One region of the Sphingomonas bisphenolicum genome, then DNA from elsewhere that is predicted to be linked to it. Evidence: riboswitches for the same ligand, from Rfam matches in the RefSeq annotation. Region 1 holds a riboswitch; the other holds the start of a gene.
What was found. A riboswitch is a leader RNA that binds a small molecule or an ion and turns the genes downstream of it on or off. The one in region 1 is predicted to bind cobalamin.
Positions count from the first base shown of each region.

Region 2: another riboswitch for cobalamin. It lies ahead of SBA_RS00065 (TonB-dependent receptor plug domain-containing protein); the one in region 1 lies ahead of SBA_RS21760 (TonB-dependent receptor plug domain-containing protein).

Region 1 covers NZ_AP018818.1:738,711-743,040, forward strand. Annotated here, with positions in the region: gene SBA_RS21750 (DUF1636 domain-containing protein) at 1-47, opposite strand, end outside; gene SBA_RS21755 (hypothetical protein) at 47-580, opposite strand; gene SBA_RS21760 (TonB-dependent receptor plug domain-containing protein) at 607-2,547, opposite strand; cobalamin riboswitch at 2,698-2,888, opposite strand; gene SBA_RS21765 (cobyrinate a,c-diamide synthase) at 2,900-4,207, opposite strand; gene SBA_RS21770 (GMC family oxidoreductase) at 4,313-4,330, opposite strand, start outside.
Region 2 covers NZ_AP018817.1:10,370-14,699, reverse strand. Annotated here, with positions in the region: gene fdhF (formate dehydrogenase subunit alpha) at 1-1,114, shown strand, start outside; gene SBA_RS00075 (formate dehydrogenase subunit delta) at 1,125-1,430, shown strand; gene fdhD (formate dehydrogenase accessory sulfurtransferase FdhD) at 1,462-2,259, shown strand; cobalamin riboswitch at 2,329-2,542, shown strand; gene SBA_RS00065 (TonB-dependent receptor plug domain-containing protein) at 2,708-4,330, shown strand, end outside.

The sequences.
Region 1 (4,330 bases):
CTGCTGCACACCACCACCGCCGGACCATCCTCGACCGCGCGCAACATCAGGCGGTCGCCGCACGGCGCAGCAGGCCGCTGCGGTCGGCCAGATGCTGCAAAGCCAGCAGGCCGGCCAGGATCATGGCGTAGCGCGCGAACTGCCGCGCCATTACATCCGGCGCGAAGGCCGCCCAGCCGGAATCGAGCGCCCACGCGCCCGCCAGGACGGCCAGCTTGAACGTAGCGAACGCTGCCCCATAGGCCACGACCAGCCGCACCGCCGGATGGTGCGGCAACAGGCGCGCCGCACCATCCGCGCCGAGCAGCGACGCGATCGCCGCCAGCGCCATGGTCCCGGCCCACACGCCATTCTCCACAGTCGTTTCATAACCCAGCAGGCAATAGCCCACCCCCTGCGACACCGCCCAGGCCGCGAGCATCAGGATGATGCCGTCCTGCCGGCGGACATGCAACGCGGCGAGGGCGGCCAGGGCGGGGAAAGGCGTGGCGCAGGCCAGCGCCAGAGTGGTTATGGTGCTGGCCAGCGTCATCAATCCGATCCAGAGATGGCGGGCGGCGGCAGGGGACAGGCTGTCCATGGTCATACGTTCCTTGTCAGGGGGGATCAGAACCGCGCCCGCAGGCCAGCATGAATGCTGCGGCCCAATTGACCGTAGCGCCGCGCGGTTTCATAATATTCGTCGAACAGATTTTCGACCCGGCCGAATAGCGTCAGCTTGCCCATCACCGGCATTTCGGCACGCAGATCCACCAGCGTGTAGGCCGCGTTGACCAGTGGCGCGACCGTGGCGCTGGTGCGCGCGGTGTCGAGCGCCTTGCCCGACCAGCGCACCGCCACGGCAGTGCTCAGGCCGAACGCCCAGTCGTACCGCGCTGTCGCATTGGCCGCATGGCGCGGTCGCCGCGCCAGTTGGTTGCCATAGTTCAGGCCCGGCGACCGATCCTCCGCGGACACCCAGCTATAATTGCCGTCGATCGTCAGCCGACCGGCATGGGCGACGCCGGCCAGTTCCAGCCCGTGCGCCTCGCTGCGCTGGACATTGGCATAATAGCCAAAGCGCGGTGTCGTCGTGCCCGGCGCATAGCAGAGCGGCGGCCGGTTGGTCGTCGGACAGCCATTATAGGTGATGAGATTGTCGGTGCTGCGATCGAACCAGGTCGCCGACAGGATCAGCGCATGGTCGAACAGATGCTGTTCGATGCCGGCATCCCAGCCATGCGCCTTTTCAGGCACCAGGGCGGTGTTCCCATAATCGCTGTAGAGCTGGTAGAGCGTCGGCGCCTTGAAGCCCTCGCCATAGCTCGCCCGCAGGATCGTGCGGTCCTTGACCAGCGCCCAGGCTGCGCCCGCGCCGAAGACCGTGTTGCCGCCAAAGGTCGAATGATGATCGTAGCGCACTCCACCATTGACGGTCAGGCCGGCCAGCGGCTCGACGCTCAGTTGGGCATAGAGGCTGTCGATATCGGCAGACCCGCGGGTCGTGGCGTAGGCAGCCAAACTATCGGAAGGCGAAGCCGTGCGCATCCGCTGCTCCTCGCGCTCCGCGCCGAAGGCCGCGGTCCAGCCCTGCGCGATGGTGAACACGCCCTGATATTCGTAGCGCTTCGTCTCGCCTCTGGCGGTGAAACTGGTCTGGCGCAGTTTGCGGGCGGGGTTGACGTTGTCGCGTAGCGTCTCGCTGCGGCTGAAGGACAGGCGATTGCGCAGCGCACCGCCGAACAGATCGGCGTTCAGGCCGGCGTAGCCGATCCATTCCTCCACTTCCGAATATTCCGGACTATCGGGAATGGCCCCGGCGCTGTCGATGTCGGTGCGCCCCTTGGCATAATAGCCGCGCATATCGATCGACACGCCCGGCGCCAGCGCGACGCCGAGACGCCCGTTGAGCGTGCCGTTGGTGTAGCCGTCCTTCTCCTTGGCGCCAAAGCGCGGGCTGATCGCCGAGATGCCCTCCGTCGTGAAGCGGCTGCCCGCGACCTGCCAGTCGATCGCGCCCTGTCGTCCGCCCAGCGCAGCGCGGGCGCTGACGGTATCGCGCGATCCCGCCTCGATATCGAAGCTGCCTTCGATCGGGCGTTCGGCCCGCGCGGTGACGATGTTCACCACGCCACCGATCGCCTGGCTGCCCCAGAGGATCGACTGTGGACCGCGCAATATCTCGATCCGGTCGATGGCGCCGGTCATCAGCGTCGCGAAATTATAGCCGCCGCCGGTCGAAGACGGATCGGCCAGCTTCACGCCGTCAATGACCAGCACGGTCTGGTCGGCCTCCGCGCCGCGAATGCGGATCGAGGTCGCCGTGCCATAGCCGCCATTGCGGGTGAAGCTGACGCCCGGCGTGCGGATCAGCAGGTCGGACACCGCCAGCGCCTGTGCGGCGTCGATTGCCGGCTTGTCGATGATGGTGATGCTCGACGCCACCTGTTCGATGGCCTGCGGCTGACGCAGCGCGGTCACGATCACCTCGCCCGCATCATCGGCCCAGGCCGGCGTCGACAGGCCCGCCAGAAGCAGAAGGCCGCTCTTTGAAATCCAATGCATCATAATCCCCCAGTCGTTGACAGGACCGGGCGGACGCGACGCGGTGGCGATGCAGGGCGCACGCGCGCACGACATCGCCACCGTGCGAACCCGCACGGTCAGCTTGTCGTTGCGCGAGGATATCCTCGTTCGACCGGCACACCCTGTCCGGACGAAGAACGACCGCGACAGGCAGGTCTCCTGGCTTGCGGGTCAATGCCGTATTCGAAGCGCCTTCTCGGAATCATCGATTCCAATGGCTTGTGCCTCGATGGCTCGCCGCTCACAGTTGCAGGGGCAGCCGGGGTCTTTAACCCCGTTCCCTTTTGATCCCCTTGCGGGGAACCTGACGCGCAGCCGCCCTAATCGACTTGGATCAGGCGATCAAGTGGAAGAAGCCACCGGTCACCTGGCCCGCGCGGTGGCCCGCCGGAGGAAGGGCCTGCCCCTCCGCATCGGCCATGTCGGCCAGCGGCTCGCCCTCGCTGGCGGTGATGCTGGCATAATGGAACTCATGACCCAGCAACAGTTGCCCGACAGAGGCGAAGCTGGTGCCGTGCCGCAGCCGCGCGCTGCGATAGCCCAATGTTCGGCGCCTGCGCGCAAAACTGGTATCCATCGGCAACAGGCCCGCCATCGGGTGGACGATGCCGTCGCCATCCTCCAGCGTGCGGCCCAGCACCATATAGCCGCCGCATTCGCCATGCACCGGCCGGCTCTGCGCAAAGGCGCGCAGGCCGTTCAGGAACTGACCATTGGCCGCGATCCGCGCAGCATGGAGTTCGGGATAGCCGCCGGGCAGCCAGCAGGCATCGCAATCGGCGGGCGGCGATTCGTCCGCCAGCGGAGAAAAGAAGCGCAGCTCCGCGCCGGCCGACCGCCACCAATGTACGATATGGGGATAGAAGAAGCTGAAGGCGGCGTCCCTGGCGACGGCGATCCGCTGCCCCGGTGGCCGGATGCCGGGCGGTTGCGCCAGCACGTCTGTCGTAGCGCCGGCCGCCGCCTGGATCGCATCCAGATCGCATTGCGCCGTCACCCGCGCTGCGATCGCGTCGATTCGCCGTTCCAGTTCCTCCGTTTCGCCAGCCTGCACCAGTCCCAGATGGCGGGACGGCATGGCCAATCCCTCGTCCGTGGCCATCGCACCCAGCAGCGGCAGGCCGATACGCGCGAACCCATCCTCGATCATGCGGACATGGCGCGTGCTGGCCACCTTGTTGGCGATCACTCCGGCGATGGCCGGCGCGCCGGGAAAAGTCGCGCAGCCATGCGCCACCGCCGCCACCGTCTGCGCCGCTGCGCGGGCATCGACGACCAGCAGCATCGGCCAGCCCAGCAGCCGCGCCACATCGGCCGACGCGCCCGAACGACCCGGCGCCCGCGCGCCGTCATAAAGGCCCATCGCGCCTTCCGCGACGACGAGTTGAACAGTTGTAGCGACGTGCGCCGCCAGCCCCTGCAGCATGGTCGGCGCCATGGCGAAACCGTCCAGGTTGATCGAGGGCCGGCCGGTCGCGGCTTCGTGAAAGGCCGGGTCGATATAGTCGGGTCCGCATTTGGCACCCTGCACGCTCAGGCCGCGATCGGTGAAGGCGCGTTGCAGGCCAATCGTCACCATCGTCTTGCCCGCGCCCGACGCCGGGGCGGCGATCACCAGTCCCGCGCCCAGTCGCGGCGTCACGACGTGCGCCATACCGGCAAGGGGGCGATGGCATCCACGAAGAGGGCGGCGCGATTCGGTGTCATGCCCGCCTTGTGGCAAAGCAGGCCCCGCGCCGCCAGCGCCTCAATTGCGGCGGAGGCG
Region 2 (4,330 bases), on a different replicon from region 1:
TGTGCAGGGGGCCTGCGACATGGGCAGCTTCCCGCATGAATTTTCGGGCTATCGCCATGTGTCCGACACCGCGACGCGCAGCCTGTTCGAGCGGGCATGGGGCGTGGCGCTGGACGCCGAGCCGGGATTGCGCATCCCCAACATGCTGGACGCCGCGACCGACGGGACGTTCAAGGGGCTGTTCGTGCAGGGCGAGGATATCCTCCAGTCCGATCCCAATACCCATCATGTCGCGGCGGGGCTGGCGGCGATGGAGTGCGTGGTGGTGCAGGATCTGTTCCTCAACGAAACCGCCAATTACGCCCATATCTTCCTGCCCGGATCGACCTTCCTGGAAAAGGACGGCACGTTCACCAATGCCGAGCGGCGCATCCAGCGGGTGCGCAAGGTGATGGCGCCGCTCAATGGATATGCGGATTGGGAGATCGTGCAGTTGGTGGCCAACGCCATGGACTTGGGCTGGACCTATGGCCACCCGTCCGAAATCATGGATGAGATCGCCGCGCTCACGCCCACCTTCGCCGGCGTGCATTATGACCGGCTGGAGGCGGAAGGATCGCTGCAATGGCCGGCCAACGACGCCGCGCCCGACGGCACGCCAACCATGCATATCGACGGCTTCGTGCGTGGCAAGGGCAAGTTCGTCGTGACCGACTATGTGCCGACCGACGAGAAGACCGGGCCGCGCTTCCCGTTGCTGCTGACGACCGGGCGCATTTTGAGCCACTATAATGTCGGCGCGCAGACGCGGCGGACCGCCAATACGGCGTGGCATCCGGAAGATCGGCTGGAAATGCATCCGAGCGATGCGGACAATCGCGGCCTGAAGGATGGCGACTGGGTGACGCTGCGCAGCCGGGCGGGGGAGACGACCCTGCGCGCGCTGATTACCGAGCGGGTTGCGCCGGGCGTGGTCTATACGACCTTCCACCATCCCGAGACGCAGGCGAACGTCATCACCACCGACTATTCGGACTGGGCCACCAATTGCCCGGAATATAAGGTGACGGCGGTGCAAGTGATGGCGTCGAACGGGCCGAGCGACTGGCAGCAGGATTATGCGCAGCAGGCCCGGACCAGCCGCCGCATCGCGCCGCTGGAAGCGGCCGAATAGGATGACGGACATGAGCGACGACACCCATGTCATGTCCACCACGGACCGGCTGGTCTATATGGCGCACCAGATCGCCCGCAACATGGCGATGATGGGCGAGGCGAAGGCGGTAGCGGCGCTGGCCGAGCATCTGACCCGCTTCTGGGATCCGCGGATGAAGGCGCAGATCATCGCCATCGCGCAGGACCAGCCCGAGCGCCTGTCGCCCATGGTCGCAGCCGCCGTGGCGCGGATGGCGCAGGGCAGGCCGGCGCCCGCCGTCGATGCGGCGCAGTTCAACGCGGTGGACGAGGCCGGGCATTGCGACGCCGGTTGAGCGGCACGCCGTCCATCGCTACGCCGTGACGATGGATGATGCCGCCGCCCGCCCGCTGACTTTCGATCGCCTGACCCCGGACGGCGGGACGCAGGCGATCGACCGCGCGCTGGCCGACGAAGTGCCGGTCGCGATCGAATTTAACGGCATCGGCTATGCGGTGCTGATGGCGACGCCCACCGACATTGGCGATCTGGTGTTGGGCTTTGCGTTGGGCGAGCGGCTGATCGGGCCGGGCGACGCGGCGTTCGACGTCGATACCCATCGGACTGAACAGGGCATCGTGGCCCGCGCGACCTTGCCGCAGGACCGCACCGATGCGCTGCTGGAGCGGGTGCGGCATCGTGCGTCCGAATCCTCCTGCGGCATATGCGGGATCGAGAATCTGGAGCAGGCGATCCGGCCGCTGCCGCGGGTGATGACGACGTCGCGGGCGGACCGCGCCGCCATCTTTCGCGCGCTGGCGGCGCTGCACGATCACCAGCCGTTGAACGCGGCGACTGGCGCGGCCCATGCCGCGGCCTGGGTCGGGGCGGACGGGGCCGTCCGGCTGGTGCGCGAGGATGTCGGGCGGCACAATGCGTTCGACAAGCTGATCGGGGCGATGGCGCGGGCTGGCGCGGACTGGGACGGCGGTTTTGCGCTGCTGTCGTCGCGCTGTTCCTATGAACTGGTGGAAAAGGCGGTGCTGAGCCAATGCCCGTTGCTCGTCACCATTTCCGCGCCGACCCGGCTGGCGGCGGCCCGCGCGGAAGAGGCCGGCTTGCCGCTGGTCGTGTTGGCGCGGCGGGACGCCATGTTGCTGCGGAGCAACAGGCCTTTGGCTTAAACCCGGTGCCGCTTGGCATCGCATCCGCTTTCCCTTAGAGCGCGCGGCGTGGGGGCGGCTTTGCTTCCCCTGCGAGATGATCGCGCCGGTGCCCGGCAACGGGCTTAATCGGGAATGCGGTGCGGGCGTGCGAGCGCCCAATTCCGTGGCTGTCCCTGCAACTGTAAGCGGATAGTGCGATGCATATGGTCGAAAGACCGGCCACTGGACCCATGTCCGGGAAGGCTATGCATCCGTGCTGCGACCCGCGAGCCAGGAGACCTGCCGGCGCTTGGTCGCTCTTGCTTTGGTCCAGGGGATGGCCGGGGCACGGTGGTTTTTCCGTCGAGCGACGCCATGCGGCCGGGGCCGCATCGGGTTGTGGACGGGATATGGCGCCATCCCGTGCTTCCGCCCGACCGCATTGCGGACGCCCCAGCCCAAGTCGCACCGGCGCCGGGGGGTATATATGTTGAAAACAGGCATTTCTCTGGTGGCGCTGATCGTGGCGACGCCGGTATGGGCGCAGGATGACGAGATCGTCGTCACCGCCACGGGCATTGCGCAGTCGCGCGACGAGGTCGGCCAGGCGATTACCGTGATCGACGCGGAGACGATCAAGACGCGCCAGGCGATCGATGTGGTCGATTTGCTGGCGACGACGCCGGGCGTGCGCTTCAACCGCAACGGATCGACCGGCGGCGTGACCGGCGTGTCGCTGCGCGGCGCGGAGACGACGCAGACTTTGGTGCTGATCGACGGGGTGAAGGTCAACGATCCCAGCGGCATTGGCGACGGCTATGATTTCGGGCCGCTGCTGACCGGCAATATCCAGCGGATCGAAATATTGCGCGGTTCCAACTCGGTGGTGCATGGCAGCCAGGCGATCGGCGGCGTGGTCAACCTGATGACCGGCGTGCCGGCCGAGGGCTTCGGCGCGAACGCATCGGTGGATTATGGCTATAGCGACACGCTGAGCGCCAAGGCGGACGTGTCGGGCACCAGCGGCATCGCCGCGGGCGGCCTAGGCGCAGCCTATTTCCGCACCGACGGCATTTCGTCGGCCGCAGGCGGGACGGAGCGCGACGGGACCGAGAATATCGCGACCAACGCGAGGTTGAAGCTCAGCTTCACCGATATGCTGAGCCTGGACCTGCGCGGCTATTATATCCATGCCGACCTCGACTATGACAGCTTCTTCGGCGCACCCGCCGACAGCAGCGACGTCAGCAAGCTCGACCAATATGTCGGCTATGCGGGCCTCAACCTGGCGCTGCTGGATGGCAAGCTGACCAACCGCGCCGCCGTCACCTGGATGCGCAACGATCGCGACTATTATTTCGTGCGCGGCACCGACCCCGACTATGGCTATTCGGGCACCAACCTGCGCTTCGAATATGAAGGCGTCTACGCGCCGGTCGACCAGGCCAAGCTGCTGTTCGGCTATGAGCATGAGCGGCCGGATTATGATTTCTTCGGCTTCGGTTCGACCGCCAGCGCGAAGATCAACATCGACAGCGTCTATGCGCTGGCGATCGTCAAGCCTTTCGCTGGTTTGGCCGTGACCGGTGGCGTGCGCCATGACGACCATAGCCAGTTTGGCGGCGCGACGACCTTCGGCGCGAACGCCAATTATTCGCCCAATGGCGGCGCGACCAATGTGCGGCTGAGCTATGGCGAAGGGTTCAAGGCGCCGTCGCTCTATCAACTGTACGACAGCTTTAGCGGCAATGCGGCGCTGCGCCCTGAACGGTCCAAAAGCTATGATGTCGGGTTCGACCAGAGCCTGGACGGTGGTCGGGCGATGTTGTCGGTCACCGCTTTCCGCCGCGATACGCGCAACCAGATCAATTATGATAACGCCACCTTCACCTATGGCAATCTGGACCGCACCCGCGCCAAGGGCGTGGAAGCGTCGATCGCGCTGAAGCCGGTCGATGCGCTGACCGTCACCGGCAGCTACAGCTATGTCGATGCGCGCGACCGGTCGGCAGGGTCGGCCGATTTCGGCAATCGCCTGGCCCGCCGCGCCGCCAATGCGGTGAGCGTGTCGGCCGACTATGTCTGGTCGTTCGGCCTGTCGACCGGCGCG